DNA from 3 places in the Providencia sp. 2.29 genome. Region 2 is predicted to be linked to each of the others. Evidence: predicted binding sites of a transcription regulator. Region 2 holds the regulator's gene; each other region holds the start of a gene.
What was found. Region 2 encodes PurR, which represses purine synthesis genes. Its sites were predicted from a motif close to CANGCAAACGTTTGCNTG; they were not measured.
Positions count from the first base shown of each region.

Region 1: guaB (IMP dehydrogenase) is a predicted target of PurR. The motif match lies at 2,396-2,413, and genes of this name have one in related genera.
Region 3: glyA (serine hydroxymethyltransferase) is a predicted target of PurR. The motif match lies at 2,233-2,250, and genes of this name have one in related genera.

Region 1 covers NZ_CP065420.1:2,188,864-2,195,002, reverse strand. Annotated here, with positions in the region: gene guaA (glutamine-hydrolyzing GMP synthase) at 1-780, opposite strand, end outside; gene guaB (IMP dehydrogenase) at 867-2,333, opposite strand; gene xseA (exodeoxyribonuclease VII large subunit) at 2,504-3,883, shown strand; gene I3B46_RS10015 (TonB-dependent receptor domain-containing protein) at 3,929-6,139, opposite strand, start outside.
Region 2 covers NZ_CP065420.1:2,673,737-2,679,875, forward strand. Annotated here, with positions in the region: gene sodB (superoxide dismutase [Fe]) at 91-669, shown strand; gene cydH (cytochrome bd-I oxidase subunit CydH) at 745-828, opposite strand; gene purR (HTH-type transcriptional repressor PurR) at 1,098-2,123, shown strand; gene punR (DNA-binding transcriptional activator PunR) at 2,124-3,029, opposite strand; gene punC (purine nucleoside transporter PunC) at 3,153-4,376, shown strand; gene cfa (cyclopropane fatty acyl phospholipid synthase) at 4,736-5,884, shown strand; gene I3B46_RS12345 (helix-turn-helix transcriptional regulator) at 6,037-6,139, shown strand, end outside.
Region 3 covers NZ_CP065420.1:1,668,056-1,674,194, forward strand. Annotated here, with positions in the region: gene I3B46_RS07390 (NAD+ synthase) at 1-232, shown strand, start outside; gene glnB (nitrogen regulatory protein P-II) at 245-583, shown strand; gene hmpA (NO-inducible flavohemoprotein) at 805-2,004, opposite strand; gene glyA (serine hydroxymethyltransferase) at 2,356-3,609, shown strand; gene I3B46_RS07410 (3-phenylpropionate MFS transporter) at 3,691-4,842, shown strand; gene suhB (inositol-1-monophosphatase) at 5,062-5,865, opposite strand; gene trmJ (tRNA (cytosine(32)/uridine(32)-2'-O)-methyltransferase TrmJ) at 5,991-6,139, shown strand, end outside.

The sequences.
Region 1 (6,139 bases), 480 kb from region 2:
AACAAATACACACGTGAGTCGTTTACCAATCGCACGGTTTAACAACAAAGCGGTTACAGAAGAATCGACACCGCCAGACAGTGCTAAAATCACATGATCATCGCCAATCTGCTCTTTGAGGCGTGCTACAGTATCATCAATAATCGCCGCTGGCGTCCACAGAGCTTCACATTGGCAAATATCCTGCACAAAGCGCTTCAGAATATTGAGGCCTTGGTAAGTGTGTGTTACTTCTGGGTGGAATTGAACACCATAGAATTTTTTCTCTTCATTTGCCATGATTGCAAATGGGCAGTTTGGTGTGCTTGCGATAGTTTTAAAATCCGCGGGGATCGCAGTCACTTTATCGCCATGGCTCATCCAGACATCCAGCACTGGCGTACCATTTTCGTTGAGTGAGTCTTGAATATCACGGAACAAATCGCATTGCTCAGTGATTTCAACTTTTGCGTAACCAAATTCACGCTCACCAGAAACCTCGACGGCACCACCAAGTTGCATTGACATGGTTTGCATGCCATAGCAGATACCTAAAACGGGTATACCTGCATTAAATACATACTCAGGAGCACGTGGGCTATCATTTTCTGTGGTGCTTTCTGGGCCACCAGAAAGGATGATACCGTTTGGATTGAATTCACGGATTTGCTCTTCTGAAACGTCCCACGCCCAGAGTTCACAATAAACGCCAATTTCACGAACACGGCGAGCAATCAGTTGTGAGTACTGTGAGCCGAAATCAAGGATAAGAATGCGATGCTTATGGATATTTGTTGTCATTTGAGGAGAATTCCAAAAATTCAAGTCAAAAATAAAAAATTGGTAGCTCCGTAATTAACTACGGAGCTACCCTGAATCATTATCTGTTATTGTCCCAGACGGTAATTCGGGGACTCTTTAGTGATGGTTACATCATGTACGTGGCTTTCTTGGATACCCGCACCACTAATACGGACAAACTCGGCTTTAGTACGAAGATCATCAATAGTACCACAACCTGTCAGCCCCATACAGGAACGTAATCCACCCATTTGTTGATGGATAATATCTTTTAGACGGCCTTTATAAGCAACACGCCCTTCAATCCCTTCTGGAACTAATTTGTCAGCCGCATTATCAGACTGGAAATAACGGTCTGAAGAGCCTTTAGACATTGCGCCTAATGAGCCCATGCCTCGATAGGCTTTATAGCTACGTCCTTGGAAAAGGATAGTTTCACCCGGAGATTCTTCTGTTCCTGCAAACATGGAGCCAACCATAACACAGGCTGCCCCTGCGGCAATCGCCTTAGAAATATCGCCAGAAAAACGAATACCGCCATCGGCAATGACAGGGATACCTGTTCCTTCTAATGCCTCGACAGCATCAGCAATTGCCGTAATTTGCGGTACACCGACCCCCGTCACGATACGCGTAGTACAAATAGAACCAGGGCCGATACCCACTTTAACGGCACTCACACCCGCTTCCGCTAGTGCTTTTGCACCTTCAGCCGTTGCGACGTTACCACCGATAATCGGTAAGTCTGGGTATTTTTTGCGTGTTTCACGAATACGTTGCAATACACCTTCAGAGTGACCGTGTGAAGAGTCGATCAATAATACGTCGATTCCCGCAGCCACCAGCGCATCAACACGTTCTTCGTTGCCCGCGCCAGCACCAACTGCCGCACCAACACGCAGACGACCTTGTTCGTCTTTACAAGCATTTGGTTTACGTTCTGCTTTTTGGAAATCTTTAACTGTGATCATCCCTAACAGGTGGAAGTTATCATCGATCACTAGGGCTTTTTCAACGCGTTTTTCGTGCATTTTTTGCAGTACAACTTCACGAGCTTCGCCCTCTTTTACCGTAACGAGACGCTCTTTCGGTGTCATTACCGCAGTGACAGGCTGATCCAGATCGGTAACAAAACGAACGTCACGACCTGTAATGATCCCCACAAGCGATTTATCCGCAGCCACAACAGGATAACCAGCAAAACCATTACGTTCTGCCATTTCTTGAACTTCGCGGATCGTTGTCTCAGGGGTAACGGTAACCGGATCAGTTACAACCCCACTTTCATGTTTTTTCACGCGACGAACTTCTTCCGCTTGGCGCTCAATAGACATGTTTTTGTGGATAAAACCAAGGCCACCCTCTTGAGCCAGTGCAATCGCAAGATCAGATTCAGTCACTGTATCCATCGCTGCAGAAAGCATAGGAATATTCAGGCGGATAGTTGCAGTCAGTTGGGTTGATAGATCGGCCGTGTTTGGTAATACGGTTGAGTGTGCAGGAACGAGCAATACGTCGTCGAAAGTTAGAGCTTCTTTTTTTATGCGTAACATAGGCAATATCTCACCAGGCAGCGTTATGGAAAGGTATAAAATATTGCCGCGGCATTATACACACCGAAACCGATTGCCTCCAGTCCTTTTTTGAAAAAAACTTGATAACTCCTCTGACTAGGTTAGTATCAACCAATTAAGTCATTGTTTTAGAATTTGATCTAGCTCACATGTCGACTCAACAAAATAGTGGAATTTATTCTGTCAGCAAACTCAATCAAGCTGTCCGTGAACTTCTAGACCGCCAAATGGGTAAAATATGGCTGACAGCCGAAATATCAAACTTTTCGCAACCTAGCTCTGGTCATTGGTATCTCACATTAAAAGATGACAAAGCTCAGGTTCGTGCGGCTATGTTTCGCGGACAAAATGCACGCGTCACATTTCGTCCACAAAATGGTCAACAAGTTTTAGTACGGGCAAGTGTCACACTTTATGAGCCTCGTGGTGACTATCAAATTATCATTGAAAGCATGCAACCGGCTGGCGAAGGTCTGCTACAGCAGCGTTTTGAGTTACTCAAACAAATGTTAGGCGCAGAAGGCTTATTTGATGTAACACATAAGCAGCCTTTACCCTCCCCTGCAAAACGCATTGGTGTTATTACCTCAGCAACAGGCGCTGCATTACACGACATTCTGCATATTTTACGTCGTCGTGACCCATCACTCCCAGTTGTGATCTACCCAACAGCCGTTCAAGGAGATCAAGCTCCTGCACAAATTGCCCGAGCGATTGAGTTAGCCAATAAACGAGGTGAGTGTGATGTACTGATTGTGGGGCGTGGTGGTGGCTCATTAGAAGATTTGTGGGCGTTTAATGAAGAAATTGTCGCTAGAGCTATTTTTGCTAGCCAATTACCTATTGTTAGTGCGGTAGGTCATGAAACGGATATCACGATCGCCGATTTTGTGGCCGATGTTCGCGCTCCGACGCCTTCGGCTGCCGCTGAATTGGTTAGCCGTAACCAAGTGGAATTAATTCGCCAATTACATTCTGCTCAACAGCGTCTTGAAATGGCGATGGATTATTACCTTGCAGGGCAGCAGCAACGTTTTAGTCGTTTACAGCATCGCTTACAGCAACAACATCCACAACTCCGTTTAGCAAGGCAACAACATCAATTGAGCCTGCTTAATCAGAAACTGACCCAAACTATCACAAGGCGGTTGCAAACCGCTCAGCTACGTCATGATCAATTGCAACGCCGGCTGTCACAACAAGACTTGCGGCCTCAATTACAACGGCAACATCGGTCGCTACAACAGACACAATACCATTTACAGAATATGATGACCGAGTTACTGAATAGCTATAAGCAGCGTTTTGCGGTCGCTTGTTCAAAAATGGAAACGGTCAGCCCACTGGCTACATTGGCTCGTGGCTTTAGTATTAGTGAAACCTCTGACGGTGCAGTATTGAAAAAAACTTCTCAGGTGAAATTAGGCCAAAAGCTTAAAACACGCCTAAATGATGGGTGGGTAGAAAGTGAAGTCACTGATATCACTAAAATGAAAATGAAACGTGCACCTCGTTCTGTTTTAAAATAGGCGTAAAGGGTATCAACACGTTGATACCCTGATATTGATTACGAGTTAGAAGCGAACGACACCACCTAGCATATATGAACGCCCTCTTGCCGTTGCGTTATTATTACCACGCACTTCCATAATGGCCGTCGAATTTGAACGGTTCAAGGCATCAGAATAAACCTCATTGGTCACATTATTCACTGTAAACATCAATGTGACATTTTTATTGATTTCATAATCAGCATACAAGTCAATAACTGTCGGTTGCTTTTCATATTTATCTTTCAATGCATCACCATTATTATCAACTAATGATTCAACGCCAATACGCTTTGCTGGCCCTGTAACGGTAATGACTGAGCCTAATGTCAACTTTTCATCTAATAACCGAACACCTGTATCTAGCGTCAAATAATAGTCTGGTAACTCAGTAAAATCCCCCGCACTAAAATCAGCAACGCTGGCTATCGAATTAGGCTGGTCACCCGTCTCTTTGGTATAAGATAATGTTGAATAAAAAACGCCTGCATCATAATTAGCTTGTAATTCATAACCCCGTAAGTTGACCTCGCGTGGATCGTTCATATAGATATAACTTTTCTGCATAAAATCCGGGAACTCTTTATCCCAGACACTTTCATTCATCAAACACCATGTAAATTCAGCGTATGATCTTGGTCGACACAACAAATAAGGCTTACTGGTAATATAATCCTTAATTCTAGTATGGAACCAAAGCGCTTTCATCGTGAATTGGTCATCTTGCACGATGAGATCAGGTCTCATGCTATTGAAACCAATTTGCCATGTTTGTGCTTTTTCTCCTTTTAAGAATGGGTTCATTGAGTTACCGCCATTCTGAGAGAAAAATACCTCTTGGGAATTTGGTGCACGCATTGAGTGTGCGTAACTTACAAAAGGTTGAAATTCAGGAATGATTTCTGCCGAAAGCAATACCCCCGGGTTGAAGCCTCCCTCTTTTAAGTTTATTGATGCGTCGCCTTGAGGAAAACATTTAACGTCATCATCGCAAGCGGGTTTAAACCCTTTTAGCTTGTAATGTGCATAATTCAGATTAAAAGTGGCTGAGTAAATATCATATTTAGCATTGAATTGCGTATACAAACTCATTAAGTCTAATGTGCCACTGGGTGAGAACTGGTTATAAATGATTGTATTTTGGTCAGATACCGAACTTACTTTACGTTCATATTTATTTTTTAACAGCTTAGAACCTATTTTCCATTCATAGTCCGTCTCCCCATAAGAAAAACGACTCGTATTGGCAAGATTGATCCCATCTGCATTATTTTTGGATTCACCTTGACGTAATGCCCAACCCAATGAATCCCCTTCAAATGTCTGCTTACTCTCTCCATGACTAATAATAAGCTCAGTATCAATTAACTCATTAAGTGGCGTATATTTATATTTAAGATAATAATCCTCGCTATTTATTTTACGGCGAGTTAATTTATTTTGATAAAAACGCCCACTAAATTCTAATTCATGGCTATCATCAGGTTTATATTTCAATTTGGTGAGTTGCGATTGGGGTTTTTGTTTAAAAGTATGATCAGTGGCAAAATCATCACTATCATAACCTGCACCATTTTTATAATTCGCGGGGATATTATGACCACTGACTGCAATTAAGCCACCTAAATATCCATCATTGGTATTAACTGGCGTTTTCCCTGCAACGGCAACCATGCCATTATAGCCTAATCCATTATCCCCCCAACGGGCTTTGCTTCTTAAGCCATATAAGTTGCCATCAAAAATCACATCGTCAATACCGATAGTTCTAAAATTAGCGCTACCTACAAGTGCATTGACACTCTCTCCACCATTTAACTGCCCTTTTTCAACTTCAACTTTAACAATAAAATTGGGATCAATTAATGCCCCAAAATCATTATTTGGTTGTTGACCATGGGTGTAGTTACTCGGTGAAATGCCATAATATGTTTGGCTAATACCATCCACCATCATATTAACACGACCAAATCCACTCAAACCGCGGATATTGACATTGACTGTACCTTGGCTCGCGTCCATTTGGGTGTAGGTTCCCGGCATAGTACGAATAATTTTATCTAATCCTTCCAGTTTATTTTGCGTACCTACTGCACTAAATGCCCCTGGCTTTTCCAAGGCTTTAACTAATGGCGTTTGTTTCTCAGCACCTGAAATTTTTAATTTACTAAATTGTACGATACCTTTATTTTGTTGTTGCTGTGTATCTTCTGCAAAAGCAATACTATGAAGCCC
Region 2 (6,139 bases):
ACAGCATGATCATGGCTATAAAAATATTCGCTCAACTTTATGAGCACTACACCCATATGTGTTGTTTTACACCTAAACAAGGAGTACGCAATGTCTTTTGAACTACCCGCTCTACCTTATGCTAAGAATGCTCTAGAACCTTATATCTCGGAAGAAACACTCGAGTACCATTATGGTAAACACCATAATACCTATGTTGTTAACCTGAATAACTTAGTCAAAGGTACTGCTTTCGAAGGTAAATCACTGGAAGAGATCATTAAAACCTCAGATGCTGGTATTTTTAACAATGCGGCACAAGTTTGGAATCACACTTTCTACTGGAACTGCTTAGCGCCAAACGCTGGCGGGGAACCAACAGGTAAAGTCGCAGAAGCGATTAACAAAGCATTTGGTTCTTTCGCTGAATTTAAACAGCAGTTCACTGATGCAGCAACCAAAAACTTTGGTGCTGGTTGGACTTGGTTAGTTAAAAAAACTGATGGCAGCTTAGCGATTGTAAATACCTCTAACGCTGGCACCCCTATCTCTGGTGATGACAAACCTCTTCTTACTGTCGATATTTGGGAGCACGCCTACTATATTGACTACCGCAATGCACGTCCTAAGTATTTAGAGAACTTCTGGGCGCTGGTTAATTGGAAATTTGTTGAAGAAAATCTAGCTTAATTGATTTTTATCACTAACAATAAGGGCGAGTATTCACTCGCCCTTATTCATTCTACCTTTATTTAAAAGGCAAAATTAGAAAATATGTACTGCAAAAGCAATGATCACAGCCAAAGAACCTAACGCTGCTAATAATCCAAATTTAAAATCTGTATCCATGAGTTCCTCTCATCAAACGAACAGTTAACCAGCAACATAACCATAACTTTAACATGGTTAAATAAGTATGACATGACGATTTATAAAAACCAGTGTCTATATCACAGGTTATAACATCAATTATTTCTTTTGTTTTTGCGCTAGATCAGACAAAATCGATAACAAATCGCTAAATTATTGCCAGTTAAGGTACTATGCCTCAATATGCTGGTAATTTTTAATAAGAATTCATGACAAGACCGCTTATTGGTCAGGAGTTTTTTTTCCCCATGGCAACGATTAAAGATGTGGCGAAGCGCGCTGGCGTCTCCACCACAACCGTATCCCATGTAATTAACAAAACACGCTTTGTAGCCGATGATACTAAGGCTGCTGTTTGGGCTGCAATAAAAGAACTCAATTATTCGCCGAGTGCCGTTGCTCGTAGTTTGAAAGTTAATCATACAAAATCCATCGGCTTGCTCGCGACATCGAGTGAGGCACCTTATTTTGCTGAGGTCATTGAGTCTGTTGAAAACAGTTGTTATGAGAAAGGCTATACTCTAATTTTATGTAATTCGCATAATAACTTAGGTAAACAACAAGCTTATTTACAGATGCTGGCACAAAAACGTGTCGATGGCCTACTCGTCATGTGTTCTGAATATCCTGATAAACTAATCAATATGTTAGAAGATTACCGTAACATCCCAATGGTCGTTATGGATTGGGGAACATCACGCGGTGACTTTACTGACAGTATCATTGATAATTCATTCCATGGCGGCTATCTCGCGGGTCGTTACTTAATTGACCGAGGCCATCGCGATATTGCGGTGATCCCCGGCTCTTTGGAAAGAAATACAGGGATTGGGCGGCTCACTGGCTTTAAAAAGGCCATGGAAGAGGCGAAGGTCACTTTACGTGACGAATGGATTGTTCAAGGCGACTTTGAACCTGAGTCAGGCTATAAAGCCATGATGCAAATTTTGAGTAATAAGCAAAAACCCACTGCCGTATTCTGTGGTGGTGACATCATGGCGATGGGCGCCATTTGTGCCGCTGACGAAATGGGGCTACGGGTTCCTCAAGATATTTCCATTATAGGTTATGATAATGTGCGCAATGCACGTTATTTCACCCCTGCATTAACCACAATACATCAACCTAAAGAACGCTTAGGCCAAATGGCATTCGCTATGTTACTAGATCGCATAGTGAATAAACGTGAAGATGCACAAACAATCGAAGTGCATCCACGTTTAGTTGAACGGCGCTCAGTGGCTGATGGTCCGTTCATCGATTACCGCCGCTAATTAAGGAGCTAGCCATTCGGCGTTGAGTGTTTCACTGTCTCCTAAGTATTCAAGTAACCAACTCAACGCCGGTGAGGTATTTTTTTCAACCCAAGTTAAACAGCATGGGCTTGGCGGAAACGGCTGTGTTAATTGTAATGGCACAAGCTTTCCAGCGTCACAAAATGGCGCTCCGCGGTGTTCAGGTACCATCCCAACACATAACCCATTCACTAAACACGCCATTCCATTTTCCCAAAATGGCACGACTAAACGCCGCTGGTTATCTAGTGCCCATGTATCGCGTTTGGGTAGGTTCCTTGATGTATCTTCAAGGCACAGACTTGGGTATTCACGCATTTGGTCATCCGTTAATCCTCCCTTTAACTGCGCTAATGGGTGGTTAGGACTGGCAACACATAACCATGACATAAACCCCATATCACGAAAACTATAGCGTTCGCCGATCGGTGAGGCGCGTGTTGCACCAATAGCCACATCGACACGCCCATCCGCAAGCGCATCCCAAACACCGTTAAAAACTTCAGGATGGATATACAACTCAATGTCTGGGAAGTGGCGATAGAAATCGAGGATCAATTGCTCCGTTCGTTGAGGTTTCACTATGCAGTCAACCGCAATACTAAACTGCCCTCGCCAGCCATTTGCGGCTTGCTGACACTGGTGGCGTGTCTGTGTCATTTTTTTGATAACAGATCGACTTTGCTTGATAAATATTTCCCCAGCCTCTGTTAAAACAACATCGCGGTGACGGCGCTCAAATATCGGTACTGCAAGCCATTCCTCGACTTGCTTGACCGTATAGCTAATCGCAGAAGGCACTCGGTGAAGCTCCTCTGCTGCACCACTAAAACTCCCAGTTCTTGCAACTGCATCAATCACTTCTAAGGAATGAGCTGACCACATAACGATACCTTTCAAAAATTTTGATAGCACATTCCAAATATTACCGTTTCACAATGTAAAAATACAACCTATACAATAGGGTATCTATTAACAATTTTGTAAATTTTAGATAAGTAATCTGCCATGACAAATACAGCGACAAAAAACTCCCCAGGCTTTATGTTCTACCTTGCTGGGTTGAGTATGCTAGGGTTCTTAGCTATTGATATGTATCTTCCCGCATTTGGGTCAATGCAAACTGCATTAAATACTTCTGAAGGCGCAATTAGTGCTTCTCTAAGTATCTTCTTAGGGGGATTTGCCCTTGCTCAACTGCTATGGGGGCCTTTATCGGATAAGCTAGGTCGTAAACCGATCCTCATTGCCGGTTTGTCACTCTTTATTTTAAGTTGTTTAGGGATGTTATGGGTCACCAGTGCAACACAACTGCTTATCTTACGTTTTTTACAGGCAATTGGCGTCTGTAGTGCAGCCGTTCTTTGGCAAGCACTAGTTATCGACCGTTATGACTCCTCTAGTACGCAAAAAGTGTTTGCGACCATTATGCCCCTAGTTGCTCTTTCTCCTGCTTTGGCGCCTTTATTGGGTGCATGGGTGCTTGAGCATTATGATTGGGAAATTATCTTTGTTGTTTTAATGGCCGTTGGGGTTTTATTATTACTTCCGACATTTTTATTAAAAAATGTTGCCCCAAAAGAGATCATTAGTAGTACATCAGGAAAAGAGTCCGTTTCATTTTTAAAATTACTCAGCTCACGTATATACAGTGGTAACGTTTTGGTTTACGCATCCTGTAGTGCCGGTTTCTTTGCTTGGTTAACGGGGTCACCTTTTATTTTAAGAAATATGGGTTTTGACCCAGCAGATATTGGTCTGAGTTATATTCCTCAAACTCTTGCCTTTATTATTGGTGGTTATGGATGTCGTTTTTTATTAATCAAAGTCCGTGCTGAAATCTTATTTCCATTATTATTGATCGGCTATGCTGTGAGTATGTCAATTCTGTTTGTAATGGCAATTTATACCACACCAAGCCTAACCATGATCTTAATCCCCTTTTGTTTTATGGCAGCAATGAACGGTGCTTCTTACCCAATTGCAGTTTCAAAAGCGCTGAATGCCTACCCTCAGGCAAGTGGTAAAGCTGCCGCATTGCAAAATACCTTACAACTGGGATTGTGTTTTGTCGCCAGTATATTAGTTTCCGCATTACCTTTTGATCCGCTACTATCCACAACAGGTGTCATGGCAATAACAATATTACCAATGATTATTGGTTATTTTGTTCAAAATACAAAAGATTGCACTGAATCATCACGGAAAAATGCAGAATATCAGCCTCAATAACTAATTTTGCTATCAGCCACTACTCTGTAGTGGCTGATTTGGAATAAAAAACCTAATTAAGTCGTCTTTTTAAAATCATCCACTCTTTATTTGACATTCCAATTCTGTATATTTACTTTCAAATTCTACTTTTCTGGCTAAAGTGACATTTTTCGCCATTGTTAAATAAAACTATCGCTTCTATACTCGGATAATACTTAGTCCGAAGTGATTTTTGAGTTAATAAATATTGATGGTTTAAACTCAGGGCGCGACGGTATAAATGCGCTCCTGTCTTTGTGAAGCTATTCTTCGCAACCCTACACTTTCAGCAAACTGAAATTCTATCTCAAAAACCTTCATCTCAAGTTGGAGAGCATATGAGCACTTGTGTAGATGAAACTAAAGCGAAAGTTTCGAATTGGCAAAGGATCGCAGAGTCTTTATTAAACCAAGCAGGCATAGAAATAAACGGCTCTCGCCCTTTCGATATTCAAATACATAATACCGATTTTTATAAAAGGGTTTTACAAAAAGGGTCTCTCGGTCTTGGCGAGAGTTATATGGACGGCTGGTGGGACTGTGAGCGCTTAGATATATTTTTCTATAAAGTATTGCAAGCGAAACTCGACACTAAGCTGCCGAATAACCTTACCGATATCATGAAAGTCGCTATGGCGCGCCTAAGAAACCTGCAAACCCAAAAACGGTCTTGGATTGTAGGAGAAGAGCACTATGATTTGGGTAATGATCTTTTTACCCTAATGCTTGACCCTTATATGCAATATTCTTGCGGTTATTGGCATGATGCGACATCACTTGAACAGGCACAAATTAATAAATTGGATCTAATTTGTCGCAAACTGCAAATAGAGCCGGGTATGCGCCTTTTAGATATTGGTTGTGGCTGGGGAGGCTTAAGCGCCTATGCCGCTCGCCATTATGGCGCCTCTGTTACAGGGGTCACTATCTCTAAAGAGCAACAAAAACTCGCACAAGAGCGCTGTAAAGGCTTAGACGTTAATATCATTTTGCAAGATTACCGTGAGTTAAATGATAAATTTGATCGCATCGTCTCTGTCGGCATGTTTGAACACGTTGGCCCTAAAAACTACGCAACCTATTTCGATGTGGCACGTAGGAATATTAAAGACGATGGCTTATTTTTGTTACACACAATTGGCTCTAACAAAAATAAAGTCAATGTGGACTCGTGGATTGGTAAATATATTTTCCCAAATGGCGTATTACCCTCTATTCAAAATATTGGGAACTCAAGTGAAGGTAAATTTATCATGGAAGATTGGCACAATTTTGGGGCTGATTACGATAAAACGTTAATGGCTTGGTATGAACGCTTCTTAAATAGTTGGTCAGAACTAAGTAATAATTATACTCCTCGCTTTAAACGTATGTTTACCTATTACTTAAACTCTTGTGCTGGCGCTTTCCGAGCAAGAGATATTCAGTTGTGGCAAATCCTCTGGAGTCCGAACGGCGTTAGCGGAGGCATTAGAGTTCCTCGGTAACACAATTACGGAATATTCCTTCTTATAAAGGCTCTATTATTGAGATGAATCTCTTTATAGAGCCTTTAATAATGCATAAATATTATTTTAATTAGTCTTTCGACTAAAAAACGTTATTATAAGTGATTCGAACAACTCGCTATGTAGGAATTATGCTCAAACAGTATTATCCGCCAACGGAATTGAATGGTTTTATCAGTTCGATTCTAATTATCAAGAAATTTACAACACCGATTAAAATTTTTCCTGGTACTG
Region 3 (6,139 bases), 1.0 Mb from region 2:
CGATATTTTAGATGCGTTACTTGAAGCTTATGTGGAAAAAGATTATTCCGTGGCACAATTGATTGAGCAAGGCTTCGATGAAGCAACGGTTCATCGCGTTGTGCGTCTTGTCGATATTAACGAATATAAACGCCGTCAAGCGCCAGTTGGACCACGTATTACGGTGCGTAATTTCGGAAAAGATCGTCGTTATCCAATCACGTCAGGTTTTGGCCGTAAAAACTGGTCATAACAGGAATTATTTATGAAAAAAATTGATGCAATTATTAAGCCTTTTAAGCTGGATGATGTCCGAGAAGCGTTAGCGGAAGTGGGGATCACTGGGATGACGGTAACAGAAGTCAAAGGTTTTGGTCGCCAAAAAGGTCATACCGAGCTTTATCGTGGCGCCGAATATATGGTGGACTTCCTGCCTAAAGTCAAAATTGAAATTGTTGTGCCCGATGATATTGTCGAAAGCTGCGTAGAAACTATTATGCAGACGGCACAAACTGGCAAAATTGGTGATGGCAAAATTTTTGTCTACGATGTTGCTCGCGTGATCCGTATTCGTACTGGTGAGCAGGACGAAGAGGCGATTTAATTTCCATGCTTTTTTCGCGGCTCTAGTCACATTTCAAGGGAGCCGCGCCATCGACTCCTACTTACTACGCATTATTTAGGGAATGGTCGCGGGGCAAACATCATGGAATAGCTTAGTCATTATTTAATAAAAAGCGGTAACGGCATAAACACAGGAATGGGATTAAAAGAGTGTTTAGTATACAAAACCGTTACCGCGAAATTTAAATAGGTTATTTAAAATTAATTTAAAGGTAGAACTTTATGAGGGCCAAAGCACTCATAATGAATATTCTCTGCTGAAACGCCCATCTCAATCAGTTGTTTAGCGATGTATTGCATAAAGCCAACTGGACCACAGAAATAGAACTGCATATTTGGAACGTCTAACCACGCTTTAACCTGCGAAAGATCCATTAAGCCACTAAATTGATAATCAAATCCTTGTTTATCTTCTGCACGTGGCTGATTAAACCAAACAGCGGATTGGCTATGTGGATGGTGAGCAAGGTGTTTATTTACCTCATGATGGAACGCATGAACGGCACCATTTTCGGCGGCATGTAGCCAGTTAACTTGTGCTTCATGGCCTTCCTGAGTTAATGAATTGAGCATGCTCAGCATCGGTGTTAAACCGACACCCGCTGAAATGAGAGTGACAGGGGTTTTATTATCGATATCAATAAAGAAATCACCGCATGGTGGTGCTAAATGAACAATATCACCTTCATTTAAGTTTTGGTGAATATAATTGGAGACAACACCATTATCTTCACGTTTAACGGCAATACGATAACTACGACCATTTGGTGCTGTGGTCAGTGAATATTGGCGAATTTCTTGGTTAGTTAGGCTGTCATCATTGATATAAATAGTGATGTATTGGCCTGGACGATAATCTGCGACAGGCTGACCATCGACAGGGACAAACTCAAAGCTTGTGATCACATCACTTTGCGCCTGTTTAGCCGCAACACGGAATTCACGTAAACCTTCCCAGCCCCCTGTTTTATCTGCATTTTGGCGGTAAATTTCTGCTTCACGGTTGATAAAAATATCAGCAAGGACACCATAAGCTTTACCCCAAGCATCTAACACTTCTTGCCCTGGGTTGAGTAACTCATCGATAGCAGCCAATAAATTTTCCCCGACAATAGGGTAGTGTTCAGGTTTGATATTCAAGCTTGCATGTTTTTGTGCGATTTTTTCTACAGCGAAAATCAATGCTTCGGGCGTCTCAATATGTGTCGCATACGCGCAAACCGCATTAAATAAGGCTTCACGTTGTGAGCCGTTACTTTGATGCGTCATGTTAAAAATATCTTTCAGCTCAGGATGTTGTTTGAACATTCTGTCGTAGAAGTGAGCAGTTAGTTTGGGACCCGTTGCAGCAATGGCTGGGATAGTGGATTTAACAATAGCGATAGTTTGGCTGTCTAGCATACAGGCTCTCCTGAAATAATTTCATTCGATGATGAATTTTATAACATGTATTTTAAATGCAATTTATAACTTTTAACACACAAAGTAAATAGGTCTATTATAAAAAGAGTTTAAAAATAGAAACTTTATAAAAGAGTCACCCAATAAATAGGATTTAATCTTTTAGCAATGCGAATATGGCTGATTTTATCTTGGTATGCTTGATAGTCTTTTATGACTGAGAAAATTTATGCAAACGTTTGCGTATATTTTTTCTTTAGGGCTATCACCCTGAAGAAAAAGAGTTTACACTGTGTGCTATTGCGATAGTTTTGTTATCAACTTATTGAATGGCTGAGGCAGGAGAAGCGAATGTTAAAGCGTGAAATGAATATTGCAGATTATGATCCACAACTGTGGGAAGCAATGGAACAAGAAGTCGTCCGTCAAGAAGAACACATTGAGTTAATTGCTTCAGAAAACTATACCAGTCCACGAGTGATGCAAGCTCAGGGATCTCAGCTAACGAATAAATATGCAGAAGGCTACCCAGGCAAACGCTATTACGGTGGTTGTGAGTATGTTGACGTTGTCGAGCAATTAGCTATCGATCGTGCAAAAGCGCTGTTTGGTGCAGATTATGCTAACGTACAACCTCATTCAGGTTCACAGGCTAATGCGGCTGTTTATATGGCGTTGCTGCAACCGGGTGATACCGTATTGGGTATGAACCTTGCTCATGGTGGTCACTTGACCCATGGTTCACCTGTCAACTTCTCTGGCAAACTTTATAACATCGTTCCTTACGGTATCGATGAAAGCGGAAAAATCGACTACGAAGATATCAAAGCACAAGCATTGAAACATAAGCCAAAAATGATCATCGGTGGTTTCTCTGCATATTCTGGTATTGTTGATTGGGCTAAAATGCGTGAAATCGCAGATAGCATCAATGCTTATCTATTCGTTGATATGGCTCACGTTGCGGGTCTAATCGCAGCAGGCGTCTATCCTAACCCAGTTCCACACGCACATATTGTTACTACAACGACCCATAAAACATTAGCTGGCCCTCGTGGTGGTCTGATTTTGGCGAAAGGTGGTGACGAAGAACTGTACAAAAAACTGAACTCAGCCGTTTTCCCTGGCTCTCAAGGTGGCCCGTTAATGCATGTTATTGCAGGTAAAGCGGTCGCATTGAAAGAAGCGATGGAACCTGAATTTAAAGTTTATCAACAACAAGTTGCGAAAAATGCGAAAGCAATGGTAGAAATTTTCCAACAACGCGGTTATAAAGTAGTGTCCGGTGGCACAGAGAACCATCTGTTCTTAGTGGATCTGGTTGATAAAGGTATTACAGGTAAAGATGCTGACGCTGCATTGGGTCGTGCAAACATTACGGTGAATAAAAACAGCGTTCCTAACGATCCGAAAAGTCCATTTGTTACCTCTGGTATCCGCATTGGTACGCCAGCGATCACACGTCGTGGCTTTAATGAAGGCGATGCACGTGAACTGGCTGGTTGGATGTGCGATGTTCTGGATAACCTCAATGATGAAGCGACCATTGAACGTATCAAACAAAACGTATTGAATATCTGCGCAAAATACCCAGTTTACGCATAAAATAAAATTAATTTAGTTTCAAAACCCGCTTCTACACTTTGGTAAAAGCGGGTTTTTTGCATTGAAAAACAAGGAGGAGTGATGGTAATTCCATCAACTCGCTGGCTAGCGATTGATTATTTTACCTATTTTTTCGCTTACAGTATTTTTCTACCATTCTGGCCAATTTGGCTACAAGGTGAAGGTATTGATGCTGAAATGAGCGGGGTGTTATTAGGGATTGGGTTAGCTGCGCGTTTCCTTGGTGCAATGTTTATTACACCGATGGTTAAAGATCAATCCAAACTCATTAACGCATTAAGAATATTGGCAGGATTGTCTCTACTCTTTGCTGTTGCCTTTTCCTTTGGTTCCCATTGGGCATGGCTATTTTTTGTCATGACTGGGTTTAACTTATTTTTTGCGCCATTAGTGCCACTCGGTGACTCGCTGGCAGGAACATGGCAAAAGCAGTTTCCCTTTGATTATGGCAAAATTAGGCTTTGGGGCTCCGTCGCTTTTATTATTGGCTCCATAGCGATGGGATATTTCGCCGATATATTAGGTCATCAATCCATTATGGTGGCTTTAATTATTAGCTGCTTAGCTTTATTACTCACGGCAATGTTAACGCCTGCAATTATGCCTAAAGGCATACCTAAAGTTGCAGGAGAAGATAAACTCTCATTTAGACAACTCATTGCGGATAAAAACGTAGTGACGTTCCTAATTTGTGTCACCTTGTTGCAAGGCGCACATGCTGCATATTATGGCTATGCCTCTTTATTTTGGAAGGAAGCAGGCTATTCTGACATCGTTATAGGTCGCCTCTGGGCACTTGGCGTTGTTGCTGAAGTTGTGGTTTTTATGTTGAGTAACAAACTATTTCGCCGTTGGAGTTCACGAAATCTACTTTTGCTATCTGCCATCAGCGGCATCATTCGTTGGGGGCTAATGGGGGCATTTACCTCACTACCAGTCCTTATTGTTGTTCAGATATTGCACAGTGGAACCTTTACCGTATGCCACCTCGCTGCAATGCGTTTTATCAGTGCTCGAAAAGAAAATGAAATTATTCCATTACAAGGTGTTTATTCAGCATTAGCAACAGGGGGCGGTTTAGCTATCATCACTGTTGTGGTGGGGGCTATCTATGAGCGTGTGCCAGACAATCACGGTTTAGTCTTTTATTTAATGGCATTATTGGCGATCCCTGCTTTGTTTATTAGACCGAAAGTTGTAGCACAATCATAAGGTTAACTTGGGTTTGTTCCTAAATATCAGGGTTAGATATATATCTGAAGTGAATGAACAATCCAAAATCACTAACAAGAAGGCATTTTGGTGGTGTAATCGATAGTAAAAAACGTGACACTAAAATGCTTTCTATCAAATTGAGTTATCTTATGGTGGGTTATATGAGAGGGGAGAATTAAAGGCATTGGGGGAAGCCCCAACACCTTTATTAAATCATTAACGTTTCAGTGACTCGGATAATTCTTCACGCATCACAGATAAAATCTCTTTAACAATGCGTGGGCTACCCGCAACAATATTACCTGAAGCTAAGTAATTATGGTTGCCAACAAAATCCGTCATAATACCGCCAGCTTCACGCATGATCAGTTCACCACCTAAGAAATCCCATGGTTTTAAACCAATTTCATAGTAAGCATCGACACGACCCGCAGCGACGTAACACAAGTCAAGAGCCGCTGAGCCTGTACGGCGGAAGTCTGCACAGCTCTCAAACATTTTGCTCATGATGTTCATGAACACAACGGCGTGCTGTTTTTGCTTAAAGGGGAAACCGGTTGCCACGATCGCGCCATCGAGTTCACGAGCATCGGCACCACGTAGGCGATAACCATTTAATTGTGCGCCTTGACCACGAACAGCGGTAAATAACTCGTTACGCATAGGATCGTAAACAGCGGCGACTTCTGTACGGCCTTTAATACGAACCGCGATAGAAACAGCAAAGTGAGGGAAACGTTTTGTGAAGTTAGTAGTGCCATCCAGTGGATCGATTACCCATTGAATATCATCTTCTTTACCAAGTAACTCACCACTTTCTTCAGTAATGATAGTGTGGTCAGGATAAGATTTACGGATGACCTCGATAATTAAATGTTCTGCTTCACGGTCAACGTTGGTGACGAAATCGTTAGAGCCTTTTTGAGTGATTTGAACATTGTCAGGCGTTTCATAGCTTTTTGCTATGTGGTTGCCAGCCTTACGCGCAGCACGTATGGCGATATTTAGCATCGGATGCATGGGCTTTTTCCACTGGAATGTTAAAGAACGAAAAACTTTGAGTGGGCGGATTATATAGATGTTCGTCACAATAAGCAATTTTGTGTTAGACTCTTGCGATTATTTTTTAGAAAAACGACTAAACCATGTTAGACAATATCCGCATTATCCTTGTTGAGACCTCACACACTGGCAATATGGGCTCTACTGCTAGAGCCATGAAAACCATGGGTTTATCCAACCTTTATCTCGTTAATCCACAAGTACAGCCTGACTCGCATGCGATTGCGCTTTC